2 linked regions of the Alkalilimnicola ehrlichii MLHE-1 genome follow. The protein of the gene in region 2 interacts with the protein of the main gene of each other region in a pairwise test. Links are inferred from orthologs where the notes say so. Each region holds a gene or a part of one and is shown on either strand. Other genes may lie near its edges.

What was found.
Region 1: the proteins of MLG_RS08540 (region 2) and MLG_RS03215 interact in binary tests that used the Escherichia coli proteins (3 or more experiments, as listed by UniProt). The link is inferred for Alkalilimnicola ehrlichii MLHE-1 from one-to-one orthologs.

The regions. Positions count from the first base shown.
Region 1 is NC_008340.1:666,353-680,908, forward strand. What follows is about bases 6,444-9,317. They hold MLG_RS03215 (cysteine desulfurase family protein), read right to left. Parts: upstream 8,523-9,317; coding sequence 7,365-8,522; downstream 6,444-7,364. Other genes in these bases: MLG_RS03205 (AEC family transporter), read left to right, coding at 6,444-6,686; MLG_RS03210 (ArsR/SmtB family transcription factor), read right to left, coding at 6,697-7,368; MLG_RS03220 (DsrE/DsrF/TusD sulfur relay family protein), read right to left, coding at 8,535-8,891; MLG_RS03225 (class I SAM-dependent methyltransferase), read left to right, coding at 9,061-9,317. Also shown: MLG_RS03175 (M23 family metallopeptidase), read right to left, coding at 1-122; MLG_RS03180 (hypothetical protein), read right to left, coding at 219-509; MLG_RS03185 (ATP-binding cassette domain-containing protein), read right to left, coding at 624-2,531; MLG_RS03190 (DUF3422 family protein), read left to right, coding at 2,663-3,970; MLG_RS03195 (RsmB/NOP family class I SAM-dependent RNA methyltransferase), read left to right, coding at 3,981-5,405; MLG_RS03200 (hypothetical protein), read right to left, coding at 5,447-5,659; more of MLG_RS03205, read left to right, coding at 5,811-6,443; more of MLG_RS03225, read left to right, coding at 9,318-9,735; MLG_RS03230 (arsenic resistance protein), read left to right, coding at 9,757-10,758; MLG_RS03235 (DUF3939 domain-containing protein), read left to right, coding at 10,926-12,404; MLG_RS03240 (response regulator), read left to right, coding at 12,401-12,811; MLG_RS03245 (putative bifunctional diguanylate cyclase/phosphodiesterase), read left to right, coding at 12,795-14,552. UniProt on the Escherichia coli protein: Master enzyme that delivers sulfur to a number of partners involved in Fe-S cluster assembly, tRNA modification or cofactor biosynthesis. Catalyzes the removal of elemental sulfur from cysteine to produce alanine.
Region 2 is NC_008340.1:1,905,072-1,919,669, reverse strand. What follows is about bases 4,946-7,861. They hold MLG_RS08540 (sulfurtransferase TusA family protein), read right to left. Parts: upstream 6,561-7,861; coding sequence 6,330-6,560; downstream 4,946-6,329. Other genes in these bases: MLG_RS08530 (GAF domain-containing sensor histidine kinase), read left to right, coding at 7,272-7,861; MLG_RS08535 (Alvin_2107 family globule sulfur oxidation protein), read right to left, coding at 6,604-6,801; MLG_RS08545 (c-type cytochrome), read right to left, coding at 5,598-6,236; MLG_RS08550 (NAD(P)/FAD-dependent oxidoreductase), read right to left, coding at 4,946-5,570. Also shown: MLG_RS08565 (dimethyl sulfoxide reductase anchor subunit family protein), read right to left, coding at 1-540; MLG_RS08560 (4Fe-4S dicluster domain-containing protein), read right to left, coding at 555-1,247; MLG_RS08555 (molybdopterin oxidoreductase family protein), read right to left, coding at 1,244-4,168; more of MLG_RS08550, read right to left, coding at 4,257-4,945; more of MLG_RS08530, read left to right, coding at 7,862-8,555; MLG_RS08525 (response regulator), read left to right, coding at 8,555-9,220; MLG_RS08520 (SulP family inorganic anion transporter), read right to left, coding at 9,292-11,046; MLG_RS08515 (YeeE/YedE family protein), read right to left, coding at 11,066-12,337; MLG_RS08510 (cobyrinate a,c-diamide synthase), read right to left, coding at 12,368-13,786; MLG_RS08505 (glycosyl transferase family protein), read right to left, coding at 13,803-14,598. UniProt on the Escherichia coli protein: Sulfur carrier protein involved in sulfur trafficking in the cell. Part of a sulfur-relay system required for 2-thiolation during synthesis of 2-thiouridine of the modified wobble base 5-methylaminomethyl-2-thiouridine (mnm(5)s(2)U) in tRNA.

The sequences.
Region 1 (14,556 bases), 1.2 Mb from region 2 along the record:
GCCAGGAAGGTCAGCAGGATGACGGTGACCGTCCCCAGCGCCACCCGCTTCACCAGTTGGTGTAGCGAGAAGTGCCGGGAGCCCCGGTAGTCGGTAATCGTCAGTGTGAAACGATCCCTCAATGTCCTTCGCCCGTTTTTCTGGTGAATGGCCCGGGCACGCTGACTTGGGCCACTTATGCTGTTGAAGGTCTGCTCGGTGGAGAGGGTCCCGACGGGTCAATCCTGCCGCCGGCCTTCCTCCCGCCGGTATTCACCCTCGATCACGCGGCCGCCGGCGGCCGATTGTTGGCGCTGGTGGCGCGCCTGGGCGCGCTCGGCCGCCTGGCGGAGCTGACGACGCAGCCACCAGAGGCGGACGGCGAAGACCACGGCCCCCACCGCGGCCAGGCCCAGCAGGGCCAGAAAGACGAAGACGCCCAGAAAGGCGGTGAAGCCGATCACTACGATCGCCCCGAGCACGCCGATCACCCGGCCGATCAGGCTGCCGGAGGGGTTGGATGTTTGCATGTAAACCTCTTGCTTGCCCCGGAGCCGGGCCCCGGCGCCCAATTTAACACCTTATTGCGGCAGGCAGAATGACGCCCGGGGGGGCATCTGGCCGCAGCCCCGGGCTCCGGGAGGTCAGACCTGGGTCTGGGCCTCCAGTTCCTCCCAACGCTCAAAGGCGCTCATCAGCCGCTCCTCCAGGGCCTCCAGTTGGGCCTGCAGGCGCGGGATATCCTCCGGGCGGTCGCGGTAGATCGCCGGGTTGGCCAGTTGCTGTTGCAGCTCGCTCTGTTCCTGCTCCAGCCGTTCGATGGTCTCGGGCAGGCTGGCCAGCTCCCGCTGGGCCTTGTAGCCCAGCTTGGCGGGCCGGCGACTGCGGCTGGTCGGGCGCTCCGGCCGCTGGGCGGCCTCGGTGCGGCGCGTTTGGCGGCCCTGCTCGGTGTCGCGCTGGGCCTGGTGGCGCAGCCAGTCGCTGTAGCCGCCGGCGTGCTCGGTGATCCGGCCCTCGCCCTCGAAGACCCAGGTGCTGGTGACCACCTGATCCATGAATTCGCGGTCGTGGCTGACCAGCAACACGGTGCCGTCATAATCGGCCAGGCGGTCCTCCAGCAGCTCCAGGGTCTCCATGTCCAGGTCGTTGGTGGGCTCGTCGAGCACCAGCAGGTTGGCCGGGCGGGTAAACAGCCGCGCCAGCAGCAGCCGGGCGCGTTCGCCACCGGAGAGGCTGTGCACCGGGCTGCGTGCCCGGTCTGGGGTGAACAGGAAGTCCTGCAAGTAGCCCAGGACGTGGGTGCGCCGGCCGCCCACCTCGATGAACTCGCGGCCGTCGGCGATGTTGTCGGCGACACTGCGCTGATCGTCCAGCGTCTCCCGAAGCTGGTCGAACCAGGCCACCTCCAGCCGGGTACCGGTGCGGATGCGGCCCGCCGTGGGCTGAACCCGCCCCAGTAGCAGGCGCAGCAGGGTGGTCTTGCCGGCGCCGTTGGGGCCCACCAGGCCAATGCGGTCGCCGCGCAGCACGGTGGTGGAGAAGTCTTGGATCAGCGGCCGGCCGTCGGGCAGGGTGAACCCGACCTGCTCGGCCTCGGCCACGAGCTTGCCCGACTGCTCCGCCGCCTGGATGTCCAGCCGGCTGGTGCCCTGACCAGTCCGGCGGGCGGCGTGCGCCTCACGCAGCGCCTGCAGGGCCCGCACCCGCCCCTGGTTGCGGGTGCGCCGGGCCTTGATGCCCTGGCGGATCCAGGCTTCCTCTTGGGCCAGGCGCTTGTCCTCCCGCGCCTGGGCCTGGGCCTCGGCGTTCAGCCGCTCATCGCGCCGGCGCAGGTAATTGTCCCAATCGCCGGGGTAGCTGTATGCCCGCCCGCGGTCCAGCTCCACGATCCGGGTGGCCACCCGGCGCAGGAAGGCGCGATCGTGGGTGACGAGGACTACCGAGGCCTCGGTGGTGGCGATCACCTCCTCCAACCGCTGGATGGCTTCCAGGTCCAAGTGGTTGGTGGGCTCATCCAGAAGCAGCAGATCGGGGTCGCGGACCAGCGCCTGGGCCAGCAGCACCTGGCGTCTCAGCCCGCCGGAGAGCTGGTCGAAGCGGGCATCGGCGGGCAGGCCCAGCCGGCTCAGGGTGGCCTCCACCCGATTGTGAAGGGCCCAGCCGCCGCGCCCCTCCAGCTCGTGCTGAATATGCTCCAGCCGGGTCATGGCTGCCTCGTCGCCCATGGCCACCTGGCGGCTGGTCTGGTGGTAACGTTCCACCAGTTCGCCCAGCTCGCCGAGCCCCTCGGCGACGACATGGTAGACGCTACCCGCCATGCGTTCGGGGATGTCCTGGGGCAGCAGGGCGACATCGAGCCGTTCCAGGCCCTCGATGCGTCCGCTGTCCGGGGTGTGTTCGCCCGCCAACAGGCGCAGCAGGGAGGACTTGCCGCAACCGTTGCGGCCGAGCAGGGCGATGCGCTCGCCGGCTTCCAGCTGCAGGCTGACGCCGTCCAGCAGCGTCGGACCGCCGAAGGCCAGGTGGATGTCGTGCAGATGCAGCAGCGCCAAGGTCGCTCCTCTTCGCTCGAGTGGGTGGCCTATTCTACATCCTTGCCCGGACGGCGTAGACCGGTCGTCGGCCAGGCTGCGACACACGGCCCGCTTTGCCCCAGCGAAGACCTGAGGTATCTTTCGCCCGCATGAACGATGACGCCAACGCCTACCACCTGACGGACCACCCCCTGCGTCGCCAGATCCACGACGAGGTCCACGCCCGGCCCTTTGAGATCCTGCGTGCGCCGATGCGGGTCTCCCACCTGGCCATGCTCTCCGGGCGCCATGGCGCGGACGCCGATCGTCAACACGTGGCCGCCCTGTGCGAGCGCTTCGGCGTGGCCCCGCCGGCGTCCGGTGCCAACCACCTGAGCGAGGACTTCGGCCCCTTCCGGCTCAAGTGGGAGCGGCGCACGGAGTTCTCCACCTACACCTTTTTCGTTCACGGGGCCTTCGACCACCCCTTCGAGAACCCGGCCATTGATCAGGTGCCGTTGGACTGGCTTGAACGGTTGCCCGGCAAGCGGCTGGTGGCGATCCATCTGGGCCTGGAGTCCGCCGATATGCCGGCGCGCAGCGTCGCCGACACCGTGGCGCTGTTCAATCGCAACACGGTGGTGGGCAGCGTGGTCTCTGACGGGGCGGCCCGCGCCTGGACCGACTTCCGCATCCACGACGACGGCTATTCGCGCATGTTGGTGCGCGACATCCGGTTGCGCGAGCGCCAGGCCGGCCGTGTGGTGCAGCGCCTGCTGGATATCGAGACTTACCGCATGATGGCCCTGCTGGCCTTCCCGGTCGCCGGGCAGGTGAGCCCGGAGCTCACGGCCCTGGAGGAGCGGCTGGCGTCGATGACCCAGCGGCTGACCGATATTCGGGCCCTGGAGGATGAGCAGGGGTTGCTGGCCGATCTCTCGTCGCTGGCCGCGAAGGTGGAGCGCATCGGCAATGCCACCCATTACCGGTTCAACGCCGCCCGGGCCTATTACGCGCTGGTGGAGCGGCGTATGGCGGAACTGCGCGAGCAGCGGATCCCGGGCATGCAGACAATAAAGGGCTTTCTGGAACGGCGCCTGGAGCCGGCCATGCGCACCTGTGAGTCGGTGGCCCGGCGCCAGGAGTCGCTGGCCCGCCGGGTGGCCCGCACCGGGGATCTGCTGCGCACCCGGGTGGACGTGGCCCTGGAGGCACAGAACCGCGACTTGCTGGACTCCATGAACCGCCGCGCCCGGCTGCAAATGCGGCTACAGGAGACGGTGGAGGGTCTGTCGGTGGTGGCCATCAGCTACTACGGCGTCTCCCTGGTCGGCTACCTGCTCGGTGCCGGCCGCGCTGCGGGGCTGGATGTCTCCGTCGATCTGCTCCGGGGCGCGGCGGTGCCGCTGGTGGTGGCCATGGTCTGGCTCGGCGTGCGCTGGGTGAAGCGGCGCGTGGTCCGGCGCAGCGAGGCCTGAGCCCCCGGCTATGGGTGCTGTCCGTCCCGACAACCCGCTGTTCCGCTACCGCGATGTGGTGGACGACTGGCCGGCCTTCGAGACGGCGGTGGCCAGTCCGCTGCCGGCGACCATCTGGGCCCACCCGGCGCGGATCACCCGCGAGGCCCTGCGCTCGCTGCTGGCTGAGGCGGGTATCGATGCCCGGCCGGTGGCCTGGCAGCCCTCGGCCCTGCGTCTGCCCGCCGGGCTGCGTCCGGGGGCGCATTGGGGGCAGGCCGCCGGGCTTTACCATGCGCAGGAGGAGGCCAGCATGGTGCCGGTGACGCTGCTGGATCCGCAGCCCGGTCACCGGGTGCTCGACCTGTGCGCCGCCCCCGGCAACAAGACCGCCCAGGCGGCACTGGCGCTGGGAAACCGTGGCACCGTGGTGGCTAACGATGTGGCCAAGGGGCGGCTGGCCGCCATCCGTCATCTGATCAAGCGGCTGGGGCTGATGAACGTCTCGGTCACCTGTCGGCCGGCACAGGACTATTCCCCCCACGCGGGCGGTTTCGACCGGGTCATCGCCGACGTGCCCTGTAGCTGCGAGGGCACGGTGCGCAAGTCCAGCCAGCCCTCCGCCCAGGCCCTGTGCGAGACCCGTGAGCGGCTTGTCGCGCGGCAGACGGCCATTCTCGACAAGGCGGTGCGGCTCTGCCGCCCGGGCGGGCGTATCGTCTACTCCACCTGCACCTTTGCCCCGGAGGAGAACGAACAGGTGGTGGATGCCCTGCTGCGCCGCTACCCGGACGAACTGCGCTTGCTGCCGGTGAGCCTGCCCGGGCTGTACTTGGCACCGGGGCTCACCGGGTGGCGGGGCCGGACCTTCCTGCCGGAGCTGGCCCAGGCGGTCCGGCTCTGGCCCCACCACAACAACACCGGGGGGTTTTTCATCGCCCTGCTGGAGCGGGTGGGCGGCGAGTGCCGCGAGGGGGCGCGGGCGGCAGAACGGCCGACGGACGGTCACTGGCTGGAGGGTATTGTCCAGCGCTACGCCATTCCCGGGTCGGCCCTGGCCGGGTTGCGGCTGGTCCACCGTGGCCGCAAATACGCCCAGCTCATTGCCGCGGACCACGAGCCGCCGGCCCGGCCGGAGCGGGTGTTCTTCGGTCTGCCGACCGTCGGGGTGCAGATGAAGCCGCCCAAACTCACCACCGCCGGGGTGATGGCGCTGGGCGCTTACGCCCGGCGCAACGTGGTGGAACTGGACGAAAGCCAGGCGCAGGCCTATACCCGCCGCCAGGTGGTGACGCTGCAACCGGGGCAGGGCATCGGGCTGGGGGAGAGCGGTTCGGTGGTGGTCCGGCGCCGGGGCTATGGGCTGGGCCTGGGCGTGGTCAGCCCGGCGGCGGAGGATGGCAGCCGGCACCTGGCCAGCCTCTACCCGCGAAGCTGGGCCGCTGAGGTGCCCTGAGCCGGCGCCGTCCGTCCGACGGAGGGGACTCGGTGCGACGGTCAGTCACGCTGCCGGCGCCAGATCCGCAGGCGGGTGACGGCGTACCACGCGAACCCGCCCAGTACGAGGGCGTGGGGTAGGGCCGCCTCCCACTCGCTGGCCGGACCGTCGGCGCGCCACTGCAGGAACAGCCAGATCACCCCGGTGATGATGAGCACCAGGGCGCCGATGATGTGGTACAGCAGGGGCTTGGGTGTCGGTTTTGGTTCCATGGGTCAGGGTCGGTGAGCGATCGGGGCGCCTGATTGTAACCGGCCGCCAGCTTTGATGCAGCGGTGCTGACCCTCCAGCGCCGGGTTGCGTCCGGCGTTTTTCCCGCAGAAAATACTCGGCTTTTCTCTCTCCGCCTGTTCGGGGGCCGCAATGTTTGCAGAGTTATTTGCTGTCATGGCCCCCGTGCTGGCCGGGGCCGGTCTGGGGTTTGCCTGGGTGCGACTGGGCCACCCCTATCCGGTGGATTTCGTCACCCGGCTGGTCTTCAATATCGGCACGCCCGCACTGGTCCTGGCCGCGGTCTCCGGGGCGGACATCGACATCAGTGCCTTCGGCCGGACGATGCTGGCAACGGCCCTCGTGGTGCTGGCGATGGGCGCGGTCACCTTCCTGATGGCCCGTTTGCTGGGTCGCGACTGGCGGGTGTTGCTGGCGCCGATGATGTACCCCAATACCGGCAACATGGGCCTGCCGGTGGTCCTCTACGCCTTCGGCGGTACCGGCTTCGCCTTCGGGATCACGGTGATGATCACCGTCACCCTGTTCCAGTTCACCCTGGGGACGATGATGGCCAGCCGCGGGAATCCGTTGCGGGCACTGCTCCGGACCCCCACGGTCTACGCCATACTCATCGTGGTTGGGTTGCTGATCACCGACAGTGAGTTGCCCCGTTGGCTGGACAACACGGTGGACCTGATCTCCGGGTTCACCGTGCCGCTCATGCTGATCACCCTGGGGGTCTCTCTGGCCAGCATTCGGGTGACCGGCCTGATGTCGGGGGTGGGCTTCAGCCTGTTGAGAATCCCGGTGGCCGCCCTGCTGGCCTGGGGGGCCGGCCTTCTGGTGGGGCTCTCGCCCCTGGCCCACGCCATCCTGGTGCTGCAGATGAGTATGCCGGTGGCGGTATTCAACTACCTGTTTGCGGTGCGCGCGGGCCGGGAGCCGGAGTACGTGGCCAGCCTGGTGTTCGTCTCCACGTTGTTGTCGTTGCTCTACCTGCCGGTGCTGCTGGCGATCCTGATGTGACCGCCGGGTGTCAGCGGTCTTCCACCGGCAGGCCGGCCGCCTTCCACTCCGGGTAACCGGCCTCCAGGCGCAGGGCCTTGACACCCCGCTCGCGCAACAGACGGACCGCGTCGTGGGAGAGCGCGCAGTAGGGGCCGCGGCAGTAGGCCACCACCTCCCGGCCCGGTGGCAGGTCGCGCAGGCGCTGCGCCAGCTCCGAGGCCGGGATATTGATGGCGCCGGGGAGGTGGCCGACGCGGTACTCCTCTTCCGGCCGCACGTCGAGCAGGGTCACCGACCCCTCCCGCAGCCGTTCCAGCAGGTCGGCGGTGGGGAGGGCCTCCAGCGCCTCGGTATCGTCGAAGTAGTCCTGGACCAGCCGCTGTACCTCGGAGAGGTTGTTTTCGGCGACGCAGCGCAGGCTGTTGACCAGGTTGACCACATCGTCGCCGGCCACCCGGTAGTGGATGTATTTGCCCTCACGGCGGGTGCGGACCAGGCCGGCGCGGCGAAGGTGCTGCAGATGCTGCGAGACAGTGGCCAGATGCAGCCCGGTGAGTTGGGTGAGGGCCTCCACCGTGCGCTCGCCCTGGGCGACGTATTCCAGCAGTTCCAGCCGGTAGGCGTGGCCCAGGGCCTTGCCGACGGTGGCAATCTGGGCGAGGAGATCGCGCTTGCGGGTGGTCTCGGGGGTGTGGCTCATGATGGTTCCTGTGTGGTGGCGGCCCGGGCCTGGGGGACCGCCCGGGCGAGCCTTGCGATAACCTCGTCGATCTCCTGTTCCGTGGTCCAGCGGCCCAGGCTGAACCGGAGTGCGCCCATGCCCACCCGCTCCGGGACCCCCATGGCGGCCAGCACCGGTGAGAGCGTGACAGAGCCGGCGTGGCAGGCGGAGCCCGTGGAGGCGGCGACACCGTCGAGCCGGTCCAGGATGGCCGCGCCTACACAGTCGGCGAAGGCGACGTTCAGGGTGTTGGGCAGACGGGCCTGAGGGTGACCGTTCAGGCAAAGGGTATCACCGAAATGGCCCTTCAGGCCCGTCCAGAGCCGGTCGCGCAGCGCCTGAACCCGAGCCATGGGGCTGAGGTCACGCGCCTTCTCGGCGGCGGTGCCCAGCCCCGTGGCGAGCAGCGCGCTCTCGGTACCGGCGCGGCGCCCCCCCTCGTGACCGGCGCCGTGGATCAGCGGCGTCAGGTCGATGCCGCGACGGACGTAGAGCGCGCCGATGCCCTTGGGGCCGTAGAACTTGTGGCCGGCGAGCGAGAGCAGATCCACGCCCATGGCCTGGACGTTGATGGGCACCTTGCCGGCCGATTGCGCCGCGTCCACGTGGAAGCGGACACCGTGGTCGCGGGCGATGCGGCCGATGGCCTCCACCGGCTGCAGGGTGCCCACCTCGTTGTTGGCGTGCATGACGCTGATCAGGCGGGTCTCGGGGGTGATGGCCGCCTGGACCGCGTCCGGGTTCACCTGCCCATATCGGTCCACGGGGAGTACGGTCAGGCTAGCACCGAGGGATTCAAGGAAACGGCAGGGGACCAGGGTGGCCGGGTGTTCCACTGCCGTGGTGATGATGTGAAATGGCCCCTCTGTGGCGTACCAGGTGCCCTTGATGGCGTGGTTGTTCGCCTCGCTGCCGCCGCTGGTGAAGACGATCTCGTCCGGCGCCGCCCCGATCAGCCGGGCCACCTGCCGGCGCGCCTGCTCCACCGCCTCACGGGCCGGACCGCCGGCCCAGTGACCGGCGGAGGGGTTGCCATAGGCCTCCTGCAGGTAGGGGGCCATGGCCTTGGCTACCTCGGGGGCGATGGGCGTGCTGGCGTTGTAGTCCAGGTAGATCGGGGTTGGTGCGCTCATGGTGACTCTGAATCAGAAAACAATGACCTTGTCCGCGTCAGCGGTGATCTGCGCCAATTCGTCCATGGTGCTGCGGCGTGGCCCGTCCATGGTGTCGTCGTCGGACATGCCGCGGGCATCCATGCAGGTGCCGCACAGCAGGACACGGCCGCGATCGCCGGCAAGCACCCGACGCAGCATACGCTCGACATTGTAGAAGCCGTCCGGTGTCTTCTGGCCGGCGTTGGCACCCACCACGGCATCGGCCATCAGGAAGACGTCGACCCGGTTGTCGTCGGCCTTTTTGAGCAGCGCGTGGGCCAGACGCAGGCCGTTGAAGACGCGCTCAGTGCCATAAGGGGGATCGTTGATCAGGATGAGGTAGTGCATGTGCTGGCTCCGATTGTCAGGCTGGGTTTCGGGGTGAATCCTTGCTGTGGATGTGTTCAATATAACAATATACGTTCTGATTGACGGTAGAGGATTCCCCGGTTAAGGTCAAACACTGGAGGCCGTGCCCGCATCGGGTTGGGTCCGATGTCTGCCAGTGGGGGTGTCGATGTCAGGGCGTCAGAGCCGGGATCATCCTGCGGGTTACGAGGCCTGGTACCACAGTCCGCGTGGCCGCTGGGTGGCGAAGCGGGAGTTCGATCTGCTCTTTCGGCTGCTGAGGCCGGCCCTGGGGAGCCGGGTTCTGGATGTCGGTTGCGGCACTGGCCACTTTACCCGGCGCTTTGCCCAGGCCGGCCTCGATCTGGTCGGGCTGGACCCGGACGGCGATGCCCTGCGCTACGCCCGCTCGCTGGATGATTCCGTGGCGTATGTCCGGGGTGATGCCCGAACCCTGCCATTCCCGGACGGGGCCTTCGCCAACTGCATCGCGATCACCAGCCTGTGCTTTGTCGAGTCCCCGGAGGTGGCGTTGGCCGAGATGGCGCGGGTGGCGCGTGAGGGGGTGGCCCTGGGGCTGCTCCACCGGCCGAGTCTGTTGCACTGGCAGAAGGCCGGGCGGGGGGGCTATCGCGGCGCGCGCTGGGATCGCGGGGTAGACCTGCGCCGCTGGTTCCAGGCACTGCCGGGCTGGCGGCTGACGGACCTCCGTTGGGGCCTCTTCTGTGCCCGCGGCCCGCGGGCACTGCGCGCCGGCACGGAGCGCATGCTGCCGGATCGGCTGCCACTCGGGGCGTTCATGGCCGCGGTGGGGCGGCCGGTATCCGACGGAAAAGCCGAGTAATGAGACGCAACGGGAGAACCCATGAACGCCTTTCAGATCCTGTCCAAGCTTACCGGTAAGCTGACTATCGCCATCCCCGCGATGATGGCGATGGGGTTCGTTTTCGGGGCCGTGGCGCCGAGCGACTGGCTGCAGGCGCTTATTCTGCCTCTCACCTTCCTGATGGTTTACCCGATGATGGTCAATCTGAAGGTGCGTTCGGTCCTGGAAGGGGTGGACGGTCGCGCCCAGGGCCTGGCGCTGCTGGTGAATTTTGGCGTCATTCCCTTCATCGCCTTTGCCATCGGGCTGCTGTTCCTGGCCGATCACCCCTATTTCGCCCTGGGGCTGCTGCTGGCGGCGCTGCTGCCGACCAGCGGCATGACCATTGCCTGGACCGGCTTTGCCAAAGGCAACGTGCCCGCCGCCATCAAGATGACGGTGATTGGCCTGCTTGTGGGCTCGGTGGCGACGCCCTTTTACGTGCAATGGCTGATGGGCGCCGAGGTGCCGGTGGACCTGCTGACGGTCTTCCGCCAGATCGCCATTATCGTGCTGCTGCCACTGGTGGCCGGGCAGATCACCCAGCACTACCTGCGCCGTCGCTACGGCCAGGAGGGCTACCAGAGGCGGTGGGCCCCGCGTTTCCCGCCGCTCTCCTCCCTGGGGGTGCTGGGTATCGTCTTCGTGGCCATGGCCCTGAAGGCCGGGGACCTGATCGCCTCTCCCGGCGACCTGCTGATTATCGCCGTGCCGGTGGTCCTGCTTTACCTGATCAACTACACCCTCAGCACCGGCATTGCCCGCGCCGTGTTGGGGCGGGGCGAGGGGATTGCGCTGGTCTACGGCACGGTGATGCGCAATCTCTCCATTGCCCTGGCATTGGCCATGAACGCCTTTGGCGAGGCAGGTGCCGATGCGGCGCTGGTGGTTGCGCTGGCCTTCATCATCCAGGTGCAGTCGGCGGCCTGGTACGTCAAACTGACGGACCGGGTGTTTGGTAGCGCACCGGAAACGGACGGGGTCGGCGAACAGGCGCGATGAATGCGGGGCCCGCCTGGCCGAATCCTTCTGGAGGGGCTGTGGGTGATTGCCGTTGTCGATTGGGATCAAGGGCGGATTGGCGTACGATTCCCTGGTAGTGTCAGGGTAAACTTGTCAATCCAGAGTCCCGGGAACAACACCTGTTCCGGCTCTGAAGGAGAGCCAATATGTCCTCCGCTTCACGCGGCGATGCCTCCGTGGCGGCCGGGCTGCCGGAGCGTGTCTCCTCCGGCGTGGCCGGCCTTGACCAGATCCTCGACGGCGGCCTGATCGCCCGTCGCGGTTACCTGCTTCGCGGTGGGCCGGGGCTGGGCAAGACCACGCTCGGCCTCAGTTTTCTCACCGCCGCCGGCGAGGGGGAGCGCACGCTCTTCATCGGCTTCCAGGAGCTGGAGGCGGAGCTCCGTGCCAACGCGGCCACCGTCGGTCTCGACACCCGCGGCATCGAGTTCCTGAGCCTGGCACCAACCGAGGAGTTCTTCGCCGGCTCCGAGACCTACGACGTCTTCGCGGCGTCCGATGTCGAGCAGGCACCGATGATCGACACCGTAGTGGAAGCGGTCGAACGGATCCAGCCGCACCGCGTGTTCATCGACTCGCTGACACACCTGCGACTCGTGTCCGCCGACCGTTACCAGTTCCGCCAACAGGTCGTGTCGCTGCTGCGGTTTCTCGTCGAGCGTGGGGCCACCGTGGTGTTCACCTCGGAGTCGTCCATGGAGAACCCGGATGACGATCTCCAGTTTCTCGCCGATGGCGTTATCAATCTGGAGGCGGGCCCATCCAGCCGCACGATTGAGGTCTCGAAACTGCGCGGCTCCGCGGCCCAGCGCGGCCGACACGAGTACCGCGTCGATAAGAGCGGCATTCATGTGTTCCCTCGCACCGTGCCGCCGACGCGACGTCTGACGGACGGGGCAGGTACGGTGCAGTTCCGCAGCGGCAATGCCGCCTTCGACGAAATGCTCCATGGTGGCCTCGAGAACGGCACCATCACGCTGATTACGGGCCCTAGTGGGATCGGCAAATCGACGGTGGCGGCCATGATCGCGGCCGCGGCCGCTCACGACGGGCATCGCGCCAGCGTGTTCCAGTTCGAGGAGGAGTTGGACGGCTATCTCCGGCGCCTGCGCGCGCTCGATGTCGATGTCGACGGACCGCTGCAATCGAGGGGCCTGGTAGTGGAGCAGATCGAGCCCTTGCGCTATCTCGCAGACGAGTTCATGGGTGATCTGCTGCAGCGTGTCGAGGACGAGGAAATCGACGTGGTCGTGATCGACAGCGTCACCGGCTTCGATATGGCGCTCAATCAGGACGAGGCCGTCCAGCGGCCGTTGCACACGCTCGCCAAGTCCCTGTCGCGCAGGGGTGTCACGGTGCTCCTGGTCAACGAGAACCATTCTTTCGGCGAGGAGTTGCAGATATCGTCGCGCGAGATCAGTCATCTGGCGGACAACGTCATCTTTTTCCGTTACGTGCATGGTGGTGATCGGCTCGAGAAACTCGTCGGCATCCTCAAGAAACGCATGTCCGATTTTGATCGCCAGCAGCGCCGGTTCGAGATCGCCCCGGGTGGCTTCCGCGTCGGGGAGCCGGCGAGCGTGGCGCCCGGCATGGCTACCCGGCGGGAGACCGAGTCGAAATGACGGCAGCGGGCAAACGAGGGGTCATCCTGATCGTGCGCCAGCCGGGCAATGCGCGGGTGCTCGCCGCGGCGGCCGAGGAAGCGGGCATGGCCGCGGCCCGTGCGCCCACGGCCGACGCGTTGCAGGCGCTCCTGAAGCAAAGGGATGGGCACTGGGTCGCGTTGGTGGATCCGACCGGTTTCGGCCAGGCTGTCTGGCCGCTGTGCCAGCAACTGCAGGACTGCCGCGTCCCCTTCGTGGTGCTGTTCGCCAGCCAGGACCGTGACGCCGGCAACCGCTCGCTGCAGTACGGCGCGGCCAGCATCCTGCGCAAGCCCGTGGCCAAGGACGCCTTGCTGAAACTGTTGCAAAGCCTGCCTCCGGGGCCGGGGTCAACGAGGGAGGATACCCATGGCCGCGGAGTCTGACTCGGGCAGCTCGGGGCCGAGGGGCCCGGCCCTCGCCGCCTGGCGGCCGGTGGCGTCGGCGGGCTCTGCCGACACAGACCAGGCCGGACGCATCCTGCTGCTGATGGAAGGGCGGGGCAATCGCCAGCAGCTGGCAAACCTGCTCTCGGCCCGTTACCGCGTGGTCCAGGTCGAGGACGGCCACCTCCCGGCCGAGGGCTTCGACCTTGCCATCGCTGACGGACCAGCGCTGCTGCGCTGGCAGGATGCCCTGTACGAGGCCAAACATGCGCAGCAGCCGGTCTTTCTGCCGGTCATGCTGGTGCTCCCGCGGGCTGACCTCCGCAGTCGGGCCGGCCGCCTGCGGTCCATCGTCGATGAGTTCGTGGTCAGCCCCATCGACCGCGCCGAGTTGCTGGAACGCTTGGAGATGCTGCTGAGGGCCCGCCACCAGGCCCTGGCCCAGCGCGACCAGTTCGTCCGCATCGTCAACTACGACCGTGCCACGCGCCTGCCCAATCGCAACCTGTTCCATGAGCAGGTACGGACCGCGATTGAAGCGGCGAAGGCAAAGGGTGAGTCGGTGCACGTCGTTGCAGTGCATACGCCGTTCACCAGGGTGCTTGAGACCTTCGGCCAGCGCGGCCTCGACCACGCCGCGGCCGCCTGTGCCGAGCGCTTCTGCCACCTGGCCGGGGACGATGTGGGACTGGCGCGGCTGGGCACGGAGCACTGGGGTGCCATGCTGTTCGACGACGCGTCACCGATGGACCGGGTATTGCCCCTCTGCACCCGTCTCAGCAAGGTGGAGCGTCATCCTATCGAGGTTGCCGGTGAGCCGATCCGCCCCCAGGTCCGTATCGGCGTCGCCAGCTACCCCGACGACGGCAGCGACGCCGAGACCGTCATCAGTGCCGCCAACATCGCCGCGACACAGGCGAACGAAGGCGAGCCGGCGTTCTTTTCGCCAAGCTGGCGCGAGGCCGTGCTGGATCACCTGCGCACTGAGGCGGCTCTCCATGACGCCCTGGAGCAGGGGCAGTTCGAACTATGGCTGCAACCCAAGCTCAGGCTTGCGGACAACCGGGTTGCCGGCGCCGAGGCCCTTATCCGTTGGCGCCTGCCATCCGGCGAGCTGGTCCCGCCCGGCCAGTTCATACCGGTTGCTGAATCCAGCGGCCTGATCCGCCGGATCACGCCCTGGATCCTCGCCACCGCCTGCCGCACCGTCGCGGGCTTGCGGGCGGACGGAGCACGCGATTTCGTGCTGGCGGTGAACGTCACACCCGCTGATGTCAGCGCTTCGGATTTCGCGGCGCGGCTGCAGGCGCTCTGCGCGGAGCATGACCTGCCGCCGCAGGCGATCGAACTCGAGCTCACCGAAACCATGCTCTGCGAGACGGGCGCCGATACCATCGGGCGCCTGCGCGCGCTGCGGGAGGTTGGGTTCGGGATCGCCATCGACGACTTCGGCACCGGTTATTCCTCGCTCGGCTACCTGCACCAGTTGCCGGTCGATACCCTCAAGATCGACAAGCAATTCATCGATGGCGTGCCGGGCGAGGCGGGCAGCGACACGGTGACACGGGCGATCATCCATCTGGCACGCGAATTCGCGCTCGAGACCGTGGCCGAGGGTATCGAGAACGAGGACCAGCTGGCGTACCTGCGGGCGGCCGGCGTGGTCTTAGGGCAGGGCTATTACATTGCCCGGCCAATGCCAGCCAATGACTTTGCCCAGTGGTTGGCAGAATGGAAATGAGGGT
Region 2 (14,598 bases):
GACAGGGGTGAGGTCGGCCCCGCCGGTTCCGCGGACCAGCACCAGCAGTAACCCGCCCAGGGCCAGCCCCATCAACAGGTAGTTGATCGGGGTCAGGCTGGAGTGCCAGGCCCGGATGGTGGGCAGACAAGCATAAATCATGCCGGTGGCCAGCACCGTGCCCAGGGCCAGGATGACGGTGAGCACGCCCAGCAGGCCGGTGACCGGCCCGTGGCTCACCCCGTCGCCCAGAAGCAGTCCGAGCAGGTAGAGCGCGGCGACGGGGTAGAAAAGCACGGCCAGCACCGCTTCGCGGGACAGCCAGGAGCTGCGGAAGCGACTGAAGGCGCGCCAGGCGTTGCGCGGGTTGGCCAAGTGCCCGGTGGAGAGCAGCAGGCCGACGGTGATGAGCAGGAAACCGATAATCGCGGCAGCAGTCAGTTCCCCGCCAGCCACCGGTCCGCCGAGCTGAAGCATGGCGGCGATGACGAACAGCGCGATGAAACCGTAGCCTGCGCCGGAGAGGACGGTGAAGCCCACGACGGAAAGTGGTGGATGCATTGAGGCTCCTCCTGTCAGCGGTGGACGACGCGGTTGACCCAGTTCCGCAGCCGGTCGCCCAGACCGGGCTTGGGCTCGACGGTGGGGGTGGCTTGCGGGTTCCGGGGCGGCAGATAGCGGTTCACCGGCCGGTAGCCCAACTCATTCATCAGGCCCTGGCCGCGGCGCTCGCGGACCAGGCGGCTGACATCGGAGTCGGGATCGTTCAGATCGCCAAAGTGGCGCGCCCGGGCCGGGCAGGCCAATACGCAGGCGGGCTGGCGTTCCGCCTCCGGCAGGGACTCGTCGTAGATCCGGTCCACGCACAGGGTGCACTTCTTCATCGTCCCGGTGGCGCGATCCAGCTCCCGGGCGCCGTAAGGGCAGGCCCAGGCGCAGTAGTTGCAGCCCATGCATTTGTCCTGATCGATTAGGACAATGCCGTCCTCCTCCCGCTTGTAGGAGGCCCCGGTGGGGCAGACGGTGACGCAGACCGGGTCCTCGCAGTGCATGCAGGACATGGGTAGGTTCACCGTCTTGCAATGGGGGTAGTCGCCCTCCTCGTAGGTACGCACCCGGTTGAACCAGACCCCGGAGGGCGCCTCGCCCCATGGCTGATAGTCGGTCAGCGGCCCGAGCGTGCCCGAGGTGTTCCACTGCTTGCAGGCCACCGCGCAGGCGTGACAGCCCACGCAGGTGTCCGTGTCGATGACCAGTCCCAGCTTCATGCCCCTCTCCGGTTGAGTATGTCGTGCATGGAACGGTGCAGGCGCACCGGTTCGTGTACGGCGTAGCGCAGCTCATCGGCGGGCGCGCGTTGCACGCCGGGGATGAGTTGCAAGGTCTCGAACTGCGGCCAGCTGCCGGTCTCGCCCGGCTCGGCCTTGCGGATGCGGACCCGCAGGTCGTACCAGGCGGCCTGGCCGGTGATGGGATCGGAGTTAGTGATGTCCCGTCCGCCGTTGCGCTTGGGCAGCAGCTCGGAGATCAGGTGGTTCATGAGAAACCCCTGGCGCGCCTCCGGGGCCTCGGGATCCAGTCCCCAGGCGCCGGATTGCTTGGCAATGGCATTCCAGGTCCAGACGGTGTTCTCCTGCACGCCTTCCATGAGCCGGATCTGGACCCGGATGCGGCCCAGGTGCGACTCCACCCAGACCCAGTCGTCATCGGCCAGGCCCATGCGCTCACCCTGGGCCCGGTTGATGTGCAGCCGGTTATAGGCCTGCAGTTGACGAAGCCAGGCGTTCTGGCTGTCCCAGGAGTGGTACATGAACATGGGGCGCTGGTTGACCGCGTGGAAGGGGTAGGCCTCGCCGTCGCAACGGGTCTCCTCCAGCGGGGTGTAGTGGAAGGGCAGCGGATCGAAGTAGCTGCTCAGGCGCTGACGGTCCTCCGGGTCAGTGGGACAAGGGCCGTCGTAGAGCCCCTGGCCCGCGAGCCGGAACCGCTGCAGGGTCTCGGAGTAGAGTTCGAAGACGATGGGATCGGCGCTGCCGTTGAGGCCGGCATCGCGGGCCCACTCCAGGTAGCCCTTGTTGGCGAACTTGTAGAACTGGTGGGAGAGCGGCAGCTCGTACTTGTAGAAGCAGCCATTCTCCTTGTAGCGCGTCCACTGGTCCGGATTGGGTTCACCGCGCAGGTCCTGGTCCCCCTCCTTGCCGCGCCAGCCGGCGAGAAAGCCCACGCCGGGTGCCTTCTCGAAGCGGGTGATGAAGTCGAGATAGCCGCTGTACTTGGGGCTGCCGTCCTCGTTGGTGAACGCCGGCAGCCCGAGCCGGCCGGCCAGGTCGATCATCACCTCCTGCCAGGGGCGCACGTCGCGGTCCGGCTCCACCACCGGCTGGCGGATCGCGTCCGCGGGCCCGTCCGGCTCGGAGATGGGCCGGTCGAGCATGGAGATTACGTCGTGGCGCTCCAGATAGGTGGTGTCAGGCAGGACCAGGTCGGCGTACTGCACGGTCTCCGAGTGGAAGGCGTCCACCACCACCAGGAAGGGGATCTTGTACTCCCCGTTGCCGTTCTTCTCGCGCAGCATCTTCAGCACGCCGGAGGTGTTCATGGTGGAGTTCCAGGCCATGTTGGCCATGAACAGCATCAGCGTGTCGATGGGGTAGGGGTCGCCCTTCACGGCATTGGTGATCACCATGTGCATCATGCCGTGGTTGGCCAGGGGCGCCTCCCAGGAGTAGGCCTTGTCCAGGCGCAGCGGGTTGCCCTGGTCGTCGATCAGTAGATCCTCCGGGGCCTTGGGGAAGCCCAGCGGCGGGCCGGCCAGCGGTTCCCCCGGCGCCGTCGGTCGCGCGGGTTTGATGGGCGGTGGCACCGGCTTGGGGTAGGGCGGTTTGGCCCGATGCCCCCCGGGTACATCCACCGAGCCGAGCAGGATCTGCAGCAGGTGGATGGCCCGGCAGGCCTGAAAACCGTTGGAGTGCGCGGAGATCCCGCGCATCGCGTGCATGGAGACCGGGCGCCCGATGATGCGGTCGTGCTTACGACCCGCCCAGTCGGTCCATTCGCATTCGATCTCGATGCTCTCTTTGAAGGCCACGTGGGCCAGTTCCAGCGCCAGGCGCTCGATGGTGTCGGCGCTCACCCCGCAGACCTCGGCGGCGCGCTCCGGGCTGTAGTCCTCGCTCAGGTAGCGTTCCGCCATCAGGCTCATCACGGTCTTCACCGGGCGGCCATCGGGCGCCTGGTAGTCGCCGAACAGGGCGGGGGCGATGTCGGGTTGGGTGGCGTCGACGAACGCCTCGCGCTCCAGGTCCCAGCTCAGTGGCTTGTCGTTCTCGTCGCGCAGCAGCAGCCCGTGGCCCGGCTCGCCGGGGGTCTGCACCACCAGGTGGTGGGCGTTGGTGTAGCGGATCAGGTATTCCCAGTCGAACTGCTCCTCGCGCAACAGCACGTGGATCATCGCCATGGCGAGCATGCCATCGGTGCCGGGGCGGATGGGCACCCATTCATCCGCGACCGCCTGGTAGCCGGTGCGGACCGGATTGATGGCGACGAAGCGGCCGCCGCGGCCCTTGAGCTTGCCGATGCCGATCTTGAAGGGATTGGAGCCGTGGTCCTCGGCCACCCCCCAAAGCATCAGGTACTTGGTGCGCTCCCAGTCCGGATCGCCGAACTCCCAGAAGGCATGGCCCATGGTGTAGAGCCCGGCGGCGGCCATGTTGACCGAGCAGAACCCGCCGTGGGCGGCCCAGTTGACCGTGCCGAATTGGGCTGCCCAGAGGCCGGTCAATGCCTGCATCTGGTCGCGGCCGGTGAAGTAGGCGAGCTTCTTCGGGTCCGTGCGCCGGATCTCGGCGAGCCGCTGTGCGAGCACGTCCAGCGCCTTGTCCCAGGAGACCTCTTCGAAATCGCCCTTGCCGCGTTCGCTGCCCGGCTTGCGCATCAGCGGCTTGCTGAGCTTGGCCGGGGAGTACTGCTTCATGATGCCGGCATTGCCCTTGGCGCAAAGGGCACCCCGGTTGACCGGGTGGTCGGGGTTGCCCTGGATGAAGCGGACCTGGCCCTCCTCCAGCGTCACCTTGATGCCGCAGCGGCAGGCGCACATGTAGCAGGTGGTGGTCTTGACCTCCTGGCGGTCATGGGGCTCGAACTCGGGCAGCCGGGGACCGGCCGCCTGCGATGCCGCGGTGGTGCTCATGGACAACTCCTGACGGGAATGGTGTTACGGGATCGGTTCGTCGCGCGGGTGGCGGGCAGCGGGGCCGGCGGGCCGGCCCCGCCGCGGTCTAACCCCAGATATCCTTGGGGAAATTGCGATACCAACTCTCGGTGAAGGCGGCTTCGCGCCGCCGATACGTCTGTGACGCATCGATGGGCGAGACGCCCCCGGCGATGTTGTCGAGGGCGACCCCGGCCGGTGCGTCGGGATCCTCCTTGAGCTTGTAGACGGCGTTGACCGACACCGAGTGGTCCGGCGTGACCAGGCTGTAGCAGGCATTGGCGAACCGCGGGTCGGCCTCCGGCTCCATGCCGTTCAGGTAGGCCGCGATGGCCAGGGCGGTGACCTTGGCCTGGGAGTTGGCCGAGTAGCCGGACTTCGGCATGGCCGCCGCGATGGAGGCATCACCAATGACGTGGATGTTCGGAATGACCGTGGACTCGAAGGTGCGCCGGTCCACCGGACACCAGTCACCGCCGTCGGTGAGCCCCGCCTCAATCGCGATACGGCCTGCCCTCTGGGCGGGAATGATATTGGCCACGTCCGGTTCGAAGTCGTCGAAGGGGGTGTGGACGGTCATGTTGTCCGCATCGACCCGGGTGACACCGCCGGCGGAGTCGGACTCCGGCACCCATTCAATGATGTCCGAGTAGTACATCTCCCAGCCCTGCTCGAACAGACCCTGCTTGGAGAAGGCGTTCTTGCTGTCGAGGATGAGCAGTTTGGAGCCGGGCTTGTGCGCCTTGAGGTAGTGGGCGATCAGCGAGGCCCGCTCATAGGGCCCGGGTGGGCAGCGGTAGGGGTTCGGCGGCGGCGCCAGCACCACCAGCCCGCCCTCGGGCATGGCGCGGATCTGATCGCGCAGCCGAGTGGTCTGGTCGCCGGCGATCCAGGCGTGGGGCATGGTCTCAGCGGCTGCCTCGCTATAACCCTCGATGGCGTCGTACTTCAGCTCGATGCCCGGCGAGACCACCAGGCGGTCGTATTCGAAGGTTTCGCCACCCTCGGTGCGGACGGTCTGCGCCTCGCCGTCGATGGCGGTGGCCTTGTCGATGACTACGTTGATGCCGAGCGCTCGCAGGCCGTCGTAGCCGTGGGCGATGTCATCCAGGTCGCGCAGGCTGGCGATCACCGTGTTGCTAACGTAGCAGGTGTGGTGGACCGGCTTGGCCTCGATGAGGGTGACCTCGGTGCCGGGTGAGGCGCGCTTGATGTAACGGGCGGCGGTGGCGCCACCGGTGCCGCCGCCGATGATCACCACCCGTCCGTTGCTGCTGGCCCGGGCGCCGCCGCTGGTCAGCAGGCCGGTAGCCGGGAGACCGGCGACCAGCCCGGAGGAGCCGGCGAGTTTCAGAAAATCCCTACGATTAAGCTGTGACATGGTGCCTCCTTGGTCGATCCCGCCGGGTTACTCGAAGAGCTCCGGATCCTGCTGACTGACATAGAAATGCACCAGGGCGTCGATGTTCTCCAAAATCTCCTCGGTGGAGTAGCCCTGGGCGATCTCCATGAACTGCGAACGCTTGCCCTCGGTGAAGGGGCGTCCGAACTGGAGGTAATCGACCAGTGTGTAGCGCAGGTGGGGGGCCCATTGGCCGGCAATGATGGGCAGGTCGTCCTCGCCAACGGTGCCGTTGGCGGTGTGGCAGCTGGCACAGCTCTGCTCGTGCAGCTCCGCGCCGCGGCGGGCCAGATCGGTGTCGTAGTCCTGTTGGGCGGGGACATAATCAACGGCGGCGTAGTACTCCGCCATCGCGCGGATCTCAGCGTCGGTATAGCCCTCCCCCACCCGGTTCATGACCGAGCCGGGCGCATCGCCCGTGTGGTACTTGCGCATCACGTAGATGAAGTATTCTTCGGGCTGGCCGGCGATGGTGGGGATGGTGGGGCCATGGCTGACGCCGTCGGTGCCGTGACAGCCGCTGCAGGTGTTGGCCAGCATTTTTCCGGAGGGCGTGGTGACCTCCGCGACCGCCCAGCCGGTGGCAAGCAGCCCGCCGGCGAGCGCCAGGGTGGCCAGAGTGGCCCTTAAGCCTTTGTGTTGCATCTTCACTCTCCTCCAAGCCCGGCATGGTGGCGATGCGGGCCCGAACTTCGGCTTTTTAAATCGTTATATCGTTCTTTGTGGCAGGGCGAAGTATTAGCCCTTTTTCTTTATTAGGAACGTGAATTTGCCGCCTTCCTCGCCGTTCTCCAGCAGTTCGTGGCCGGTTTGTTTGGCGAAGGAATCGAAGTCTTTCACTGAACCGGGGTCCGTGGCGATGATGCGCAGGGTCTGGCCGCCCTCCATTTTGGCCAGTTGTTTCTTGGCCTGCAGAATGGGCAGGGGGCAGTTGAGACCGCTAGCGTCGAGTTCCTGATCAATACTCATGGTTTCCATGCCTCTCTCGCTGTGATGATGACGGGTTGTGGGGTCAATGGCGCTGCCATTGCTGGGCGCTATCGGTGCTCCCGGCCCGGCCGTCCTGGTACCCGGCCTCGTAGGCCGCGGTGACGCGTTGCTCCTCCCGCGGGGGATTGTGGAGATACCCCCCGACCCAGCCCTGGAGGTATTCCGGGTCCACGCCGCGCTCCTCGAGCTGGGTGATGGTCTTGTAGTAGGTCTGATCCATGGGCCCTCCCAGTCATGCGGATTGATGCTCAGGTGGGAGCATCGCCAGTCTGCGCCAGAGCGACAATCCGTCTGATGGGAGGGGGGTGGGGTGGGGCCTATCCCAAAGGGGATAGGGCACGATCGATCCGCCCGGGCGCGCGGTCGGAATACCAAGCGAAAAAATCAGAGAAATGAGATATGACGCAAGAAACGGTTGCGAACCAAGGATTCGCTTGGCCAGACCTTTGCCAATGGAATAACCTTATTGTATTTTTGAATGTAAGAAGCCCCGAAGAGGGCTCACAGCAGTGAATCGCGGCTGCGATGCCCCGGCATCAGGACGACGCGGTTCACCACTATAACGACAACGCCCCCGGGCGGTTGAGGAAGCGTCAGGCCCCTCGGTAACAAGGCCCTGACTGGAGGAGTGCAATGGGTAACGTGAATGCGCCCGCATGGTTCCATTCCGCGGCTCGGTCGATGGTGCCTATGGGAAAACGCCTGCCCGTCTCGCTCGTGGAGGTGCCGGCGGAGAGCAACGCGGTTCCGCCGCATGACCGGGCGGGCCCTGAGAACGACGAGATCGTGGCCCTGCGCGAGCGTGCGCGGGCCATGGAAGTGCTGTATACGCTGAGCACCTCCAGCGAACGCTGTGATGATCTGGAAACCCTGCTCAGTGGAGCGCTGGAGCAATTGATGCGCGCCACCGGGGCCACTGCCGGCGTGGTCCGCCGTATGGACGCAGAGGGCACGCTGCGCCTGGTGGCCGCCCGTGGCGTCGGCGACGACTACCCCGAAAACGACTGTGGGGTCCGGCCGGAGGACTGCGCCTGTGGTGAGGCCGCCCTCCGCGGATGTCTGATCTCCAACCCCGGTATGAAGGGTTGCCGCCATAAGCGCTACCAGCGCCCCATCGGGCACGAGGACCTGCACCTGCTGGCGGTGCCGTTGACCGCTGACGACCGCCGCCTGGGCGTGTTCAGCCTGTTCCTCGAGCCGGTCATGCTGCAGCAGTGGCAGCAGCTCAATCTGCACCGCATGCTGCAGATGGCCGGCGAGCACCTCGGGCTGGCGATGGAGCGCATCCGGCGCGAGAGCGAGGCCCGCCTGCAATCGCTGGAGCAGGAGCGCAGCCAGATCACCCACGAACTCCACGATTGCCTCGCCCAGCGGTTGGCGGCGTTGGGCCTGGAGGTGCGCAACCTGGAGGCCAGCCACGGCGGTGGACGGGCGCCGGGCGGGCTGCGTGCCGGCCTGCGCCATGTGCGGCGCGGCCTGGACCAGGCCTATGGCGAACTGCGTCAACTCATGGGGCAATTCCGTATCGCCCTGGAGGGGGGTGGCCTGGAGCCCGCGCTCAAACGGCTGGTGCACCGTTTCCAGCGCGATAGCGGCATCCGGGTGCTGCTCAGCCATGACTGGCCGCGGGGACGGCTCAGTCCCGACCAAGAGTTCCAGGTCCTGCGTATCGTGCAGGAGGCGCTGAACAATGTCAGGAACCACAGCGGCGCCCGCCATGTTCAGGTGGCCTTGCACCGGATTGGCTGCGACATGGAGCTGGTGGTGGAGGACGACGGGCGCGGTTTCGCCGATTCGCCGCCGGATCACCGTGACGGTGACGACGGCCACCACTTGGGCCTGGGCGTGATGCGCGACCGCGCCGACGCCATCGGCGGCCATCTGGAGATCCAAAGCGAACTGGGGGAGGGGACCCGGATCGCCGTCTATCTGCCTTCCTGCGGCCGTTGCCCCGGTCGGGAGGAACGGGGCTGATGCGGCTCCTGCTGGTGGATGATCACACCCTTTTGCGGGTGGCGCTGGGCGACATGCTCAGCCAGCATGGGTATCAGGTGGAACACGCAGGCACCGAGATCGAGGCCCTCAGTGCGCTGGCCAAGAGCCCTCCCGACGTGGTGCTGCTGGATCTGCGTATGCCGGGCTCCGGCGGGCTGGAGGTGCTCAAGCGCATTCGCAGCCGGGATTCGGAATTGCCGGTGGTGATGCTCACCTCGAGCGACGAGGAGCGTGATCTGCTGCAGGCCCTGCAGGCCGGCGCCAACGGCTACCTGGTCAAGGACGCGGAACCGGCGGAACTGATCCAGGGGCTGGAAAAGGTCCTGGCCGGTCAGACCGCCGTCGCCAGCCGTCTGACCGATACCCTGGTCCAGATGATGGCAGGCGGTCGCAGCCAGCGGGAGGGTGCCGAGGCGTCCCGTCCGCCGGACCCCTTCGCTGCACTGACGCCCCGCGAGCGGGAGATTCTCATGCACGTGGCCCGGGCCGAGAGCAACAAGGTCATTGCGCGTGAACTCGGGGTTTCGGATGGCACGGTCAAGCTTCACATCAAGTCCATTCTGCGCAAGCTGGGCGTGAAATCGCGGGTCGAAGCGGCGGTCAAGGCGGTGGACCTGGGGCTGACCCGCCGCGAAAAGGGTTAGTCATCTTCCAAAAGCTGGGGCCCTCAGGACGGCCCTGTCACGCCGCCCGCAGGCGCATGCCATGACCCGTGTCAGCGTTCGGCGGCGCTGTCCGCGATGCCGGCTTCACCCGCGGGCTCCGGGTTCAGGGGGCAGCGCGCGGGATCAAACCCGGGTACATCCATCCGTTGATAAATCGCCGCCAGGGCGTGGCGTTCGTTGCGGTAGATATTCTCGTCGCCAATTACCTCCTTCAGCCCCGTCCGTTCCAGCAGTTCCTGGAGAGGCAGCTTCAGACCGGCCAGGACCAGGGTGCTGCCGCTGGCGTGGAGGTTCTCCGCCAGTTTGTGCAGGGTCTCCTCGCCCGAGGCGTCGATCTGGTTGATGCCGTTGGCCACCACGAGGACGAAGCGCGCTTCCGGGTGTCGGGCCCGGGCATCGAGGATGGCGTCCTCGAAGTAGCCCACGTTGGCGAAATAGAGATCCCCGTCGAAGCGTACGGCGGCGATGTAGGGGCTGCGGGGCAGGTCGAAGTACTCGGCATCGCGCAGGGTGCCGTCGGGGTGGCGTGCGAGCAGCACCACCCGTGGCTTCATGGTCCGTAACAGATAGAGCACGATGGCCAGCCCCGCGCCGAGCAGGATGCCGTAATCCAGGTGGGGGGCAAAGATCAGGGTGGCGCTGAAGGTGACCACGGCCGCGATCCCATCGTCGCGTTTGGCCTGCCAGGCGTGGCGCACCGCCTTCACGTTCACCAGGCCCAGTACCGCCATCATGATGATGGCCGCGAGCACCGCCAGCGGCAGGTGGTAGAGCAGGGGGGTGAGGAAGAGCAGGGTGAGCGCCACCAGCAACCCGGTGATGACCGAGGACAGCCCGGTCCGGGCACCGGCGTTGTAGTTGACGGCTGAGCGGGAGAAGGAACCGCTGACCGGAAAGGCGCTGGAGAAGCTGCCCACCAGATTGCCCAGCCCCTGCCCGATCAACTCCTGGTTGGGATCGATACGGTCGCGGGTCCGGGTGGCGATGGCCTTGGCGATGGAGATCGCCTCCATGAAGGCGACCAGGGCGATGACCAGTGCCGTGGTCATCAGCGTGGTGACCGTGGTGACGCCGAGTTCCGGGATCCCCAGGGTGGGTAAGCCCTCCGGGATGCCGCCCACCACCGCGCCGCCCATGCCCTCGAAATCCAGCCATAGGCTGACCGGCGTGAGTACGGCGACGGCCAGCAACACCCCGGGGATCCGCGGCAGCCAGCGCTTGCACCCCACCATCATGGCGATGGCCGCCAGTCCCATCAGTACGGTTGGCCCGTGGGCCTGGGGCACCCGTTGCAACAGGTCGAGCACCCCCAGCAGGAAACTGCCGCTGCGGTCCATCGACAGCCCCAGCAGGCTACCCAGTTGGGAGAGCACAATCACGATGGCGGCGGCGTTGGTGAACCCGATGATGACCGGGTGGGAGATGAAGTTCACCAGGGTGCCGAGTCGGAAGGCGCCGAGCAGGAGTTGGATCACCCCGACCATGAAGGCCAGGGCGATGGCCAGGGTGATGAACTCGCCGCTGCCCGCTTCCGCCAACGGGGCCAGCGCCGCGGCCGTCAGCAGCGCCACCACGGCCACCGGCCCGGTGGCCAGTTGCGGTGACGAGCCCCAGAGGGCGGCCACGATCACCGGCAGGAAGGCGGCATACAGCCCGTAGTAGGGCGGCATGCCGGCCAGGGTGGCGTAGGCCATGGACTGTGGTACCAGGACCAGCGCCACCGTGACGCCGGCCAACAGGTCGGCCTTGAGCGTGTCGGCGGTGGGCCGGGGCCAGGCCAGGAAGGGTAGGAGCCGTTTCAGCATGCCTCTGCCTTGGCGCCGATCAGAGCGCTTCGAGCTTGCGCAGGGAGCCGGGCAACAGCTTCATGTCCACCAGGCCGGTGATCAGCGCCTTGGCAAAGGTCGCCTCCTCATCGTATAGCATCTTGTAGTACTGGATTTTCATGGTCAGTGCACTGCCCAGTATGATCGAGCCCAGGGTAAAGAAGCCACTGAGGGCGAGGGTCGACAGCCCGGTGACACCCTGGCCGATGGTGCAGCCCATGGCCATCACGCCGCCGAAACCCATCAAGGCCGCGCCGACCAAATGGTTGAGCACGTCGCGGCCATTGACGAACCACTCGACCCGGAAGCTCCGGCTGAGCAGCGCCCAGAGCAGGGAGCCGAGTATCACCCCGCTGACGGAGACCACGCCGAAGGTCAGATAGGCATTGTCGGCGCCACGGGCCAAATAATTGATCGTCTGCGCGATGGGGCCAATGAAGGTGAAGGACTGGGTGTTCACCCCGCCGGCGCTGGCAGGGCGGAAGGCCTCCTCCCCGTCGGTGACGAAATCCCACTCCTGGACGTAGCCGGGCAGCGAATGCTCGTCGCCCCAGCTATCCTGCAGTCGAATGTTGTCGGTAACCAGCCAGGCCAGGGCAATGCAAAGGCCGATCACGACGCCGGCCACGATGTTGTCGCGGTTGCTTCGGAACTCCGCGGAGCGGAATATCCACCAGCCGACGCCGGCCACCAGGGCGAGGCCGATCATCAACCGGACGCCGGTGGCGTTGTCCGGCCCGGCGAGCACGTGCCCAACGTCCTGGGCTACGGAAAACTCGATCGCCAACGGCGAGCTCCACCACCAGACCAGCAGGCCGCGCAGGTTGTGCTCGGTGCCGGGGATGGGGTTGATGGTGTAGTAGGCGACGATCCCCAGCACCACCATGACCAGAATGGATTTGATGTTGCCGCCACCAACGCGGATGAGCGTCTTGTTGCCACAGCCGCTGGCCAGGGTCATGCCGATACCGAAGATCAGCCCCCCGAGGATGTACTCCACCACGGGAAACTGCGCCCGGCGGTAGGGGGGTTGGGTGCTGCTCAGGTCGATCAGGCCGGCGGCCTCGAAGAGAATGACCCCCAACATGGCCACCAGGATGGCCAGGAACCAGGCCCGCATCCGGCCCCAGTCCTGCATGTTGACCACGTCGGAGACCGCCCCCATGGTGCAGAAGTTGGTCTTATTAACCACCGCACCGAGTATCACTGCAAGGACGAACACGGCGGCGAAATAGGCCGTCAACGCCGTGTTGAAGCTTTCGAAGATCATCGAACTCCTCCGCGTGGTTTTTGTTCCCGGTCAGGATTGTCCGCCGGCCTGTCGGGCGGCGGTGGTGTATGGCCCCGGGGCCTGGCCCCGGCTATGGGCGACGACGAACTCGACAAAGCGGGTCGCCCAGGGGGTGCGCTGGCCGTGGCGCAGGTGCGCGTAGGCCGCCAGGGTGTTGCGATGGACGATCCCGTCATGGCCATTGCCCAACCCGTTGCCGCGCAGCACCCGGTAGGCATAGCGCAGCCCGTCCGGGGCCGTGAGCAACCGCGAGTAATGAAACTCATGGGCCGGGGCCGGCTGGGCGTCGGCCAGTGGATTGAAGGGGCCCTCGCCGGTGGCCTGGATCTGCATATAACCGCGTCCCTGGGGTCGTCGCTCCATCACCAGGTCCACCGGGAGGGCGTTACACATGGCGTACCGTGCGCAGCCGACGCTCAGGCTGCGCGAGAGGTACATGAGGCCGCCGCATTCGGCGTAGATCGGCATGCCCCGTTCACTGGCCTGGCGGATCGCTTCCCGCATCCCGCGGTTGGCGGACAGGGTCGGGGCGTGGCGCTCAGGGAAGCCGCCGCCGATAAACAGCCCGTCCACCGCCGGCAGATCCCGGTCACGCAGGGCGTTAAAGAACACCAGTTCGGCCCCCGCCTGTTGCAGGGCCTCCAGGTCCCCCGGGTAGTAGAAGCCGAAGGCGGCGTCCCTGGGGACGCCGATGCGGACCCGGGCGGCAGGCGGTTCGGTGGTGGGGAAGCCGGCCAGCGGCAGGGGTTCGGTGCCGCAGGCCTGGGCCAGTGCCGGCAGGTCGCAGTTCTGAGCGACGGCCTCCGCCAAGCGGTTGACGGCGGGCAGCGCGTCGGCGCTCTCATGGGCCGGCACCAGGCCGAGATAGGGTTCTTCGATCGCCAGGCTGCGGTCCTCGCCCACCGCCCCCAGCACCGGAATGTCGGTGTGCCGGGCCATGGCCTGGTGCAGCTTGGCCTCGTGGCGGCTGCCGCCGGTGCGGTTGAGGATGACACCGGCGATCCGCGGGCAGCCGGGCATTTGCTGCTGGCCCAGCACCAGCGGGGCGACGCCCCGGGTCATCCCCCGGGTGTCCAGTACCAGTACCACCGGCAGGTCCAGCAGCCGGGCCAGCGCGGCATTGCTGTCGCTGCCGGCGGGATCGACGCCGTCGTGCAGCCCTTTGGTCCCCTCCACCAGCACCACATCGCTGTTCGCGGCACGCCGGTGCAGCGTGCTGAGAATCTCCTCCCGGGTCATGGTGTGGAAGTCGAGGCCGTGGCAGGGCCGTCCGGCCGCCAGGCTCAGCCACCCTGGATCGATGTAGTCCGGCCCTTTCTTGAACGGCTGCACCCGGCAGCCACGCCGGCGCAGGGCCGCCGCCAGACCGATGGCCACGGCCGTCTTGCCCGATGACTTGTGGGTGGCACTCAGCAGTAGCCGGACCATGGCAGCGTCCTCCCGTTCAGGCCGGCACCGGCCGGCGGGCCCAGAGCCGTGCCGCCTCGTCGAAGGCGGCCTGGGGTTTGTCGTGTTGGTTCATGGCCAGCAGAGCGAGACCCGTGGTCCCGATCACTGCCGACTCGGCGTAGCGGTCCTCCAGGTCCCCCTCCCAAACGCGCATCAGTTGCTCGGCTTCCGGCATCACCAGTCCCTTGCGGCCCTGGCGCTCCATCCACGGCCCCAGGGTGATCTCCGAGGGGAGGGGGAGCCCCGACGTGCGGAGTTTGCAGACGGTGTCCGGCATGAACTCCGCCTCCCCGCCGTCACCCTTGACCACCAGCATCTGCTCGCCCAGGGTCTCGGCAGCCGCCAGGTGCACCTGCAGATAGCCGGGGTGGAAGATGCCGTGCAGGCTGGCCGGGGCGTTCGCCGGGTTGAGCAGGCGGGCCAGGGTATGGATGGGCGAGCGCAGGCCCAGCACCGGGCGCAGGTTGATCAACGCCTCCATACGGGGGGAGAGCACTTCGAGCGGGAGGTAGGCGAAGTGGTGCTGATCGAGGGCCCGTCCGGCCTCCTCCCAACTGTTGCAGCGGGGCAGGTCCAGCAGGTCGAGCACGGTCTCGGCATAGAGCCGTCCCGGGGTATGGACCGAGGAGCCGTGCATCAGGATCCGGTAGCCCTGCTGCGACAGGAGCTTCGCCGCCAGCAGGTACCAGGGCAGGCGGCGCTTTTTGCCGGCATAGCTGGGCCAGTCCAGGTCCACCGCCAGCGGTTGATGAGGGCGTTGCAGCCGTGCCCGGGCGGCGCGGGCAAAGCCC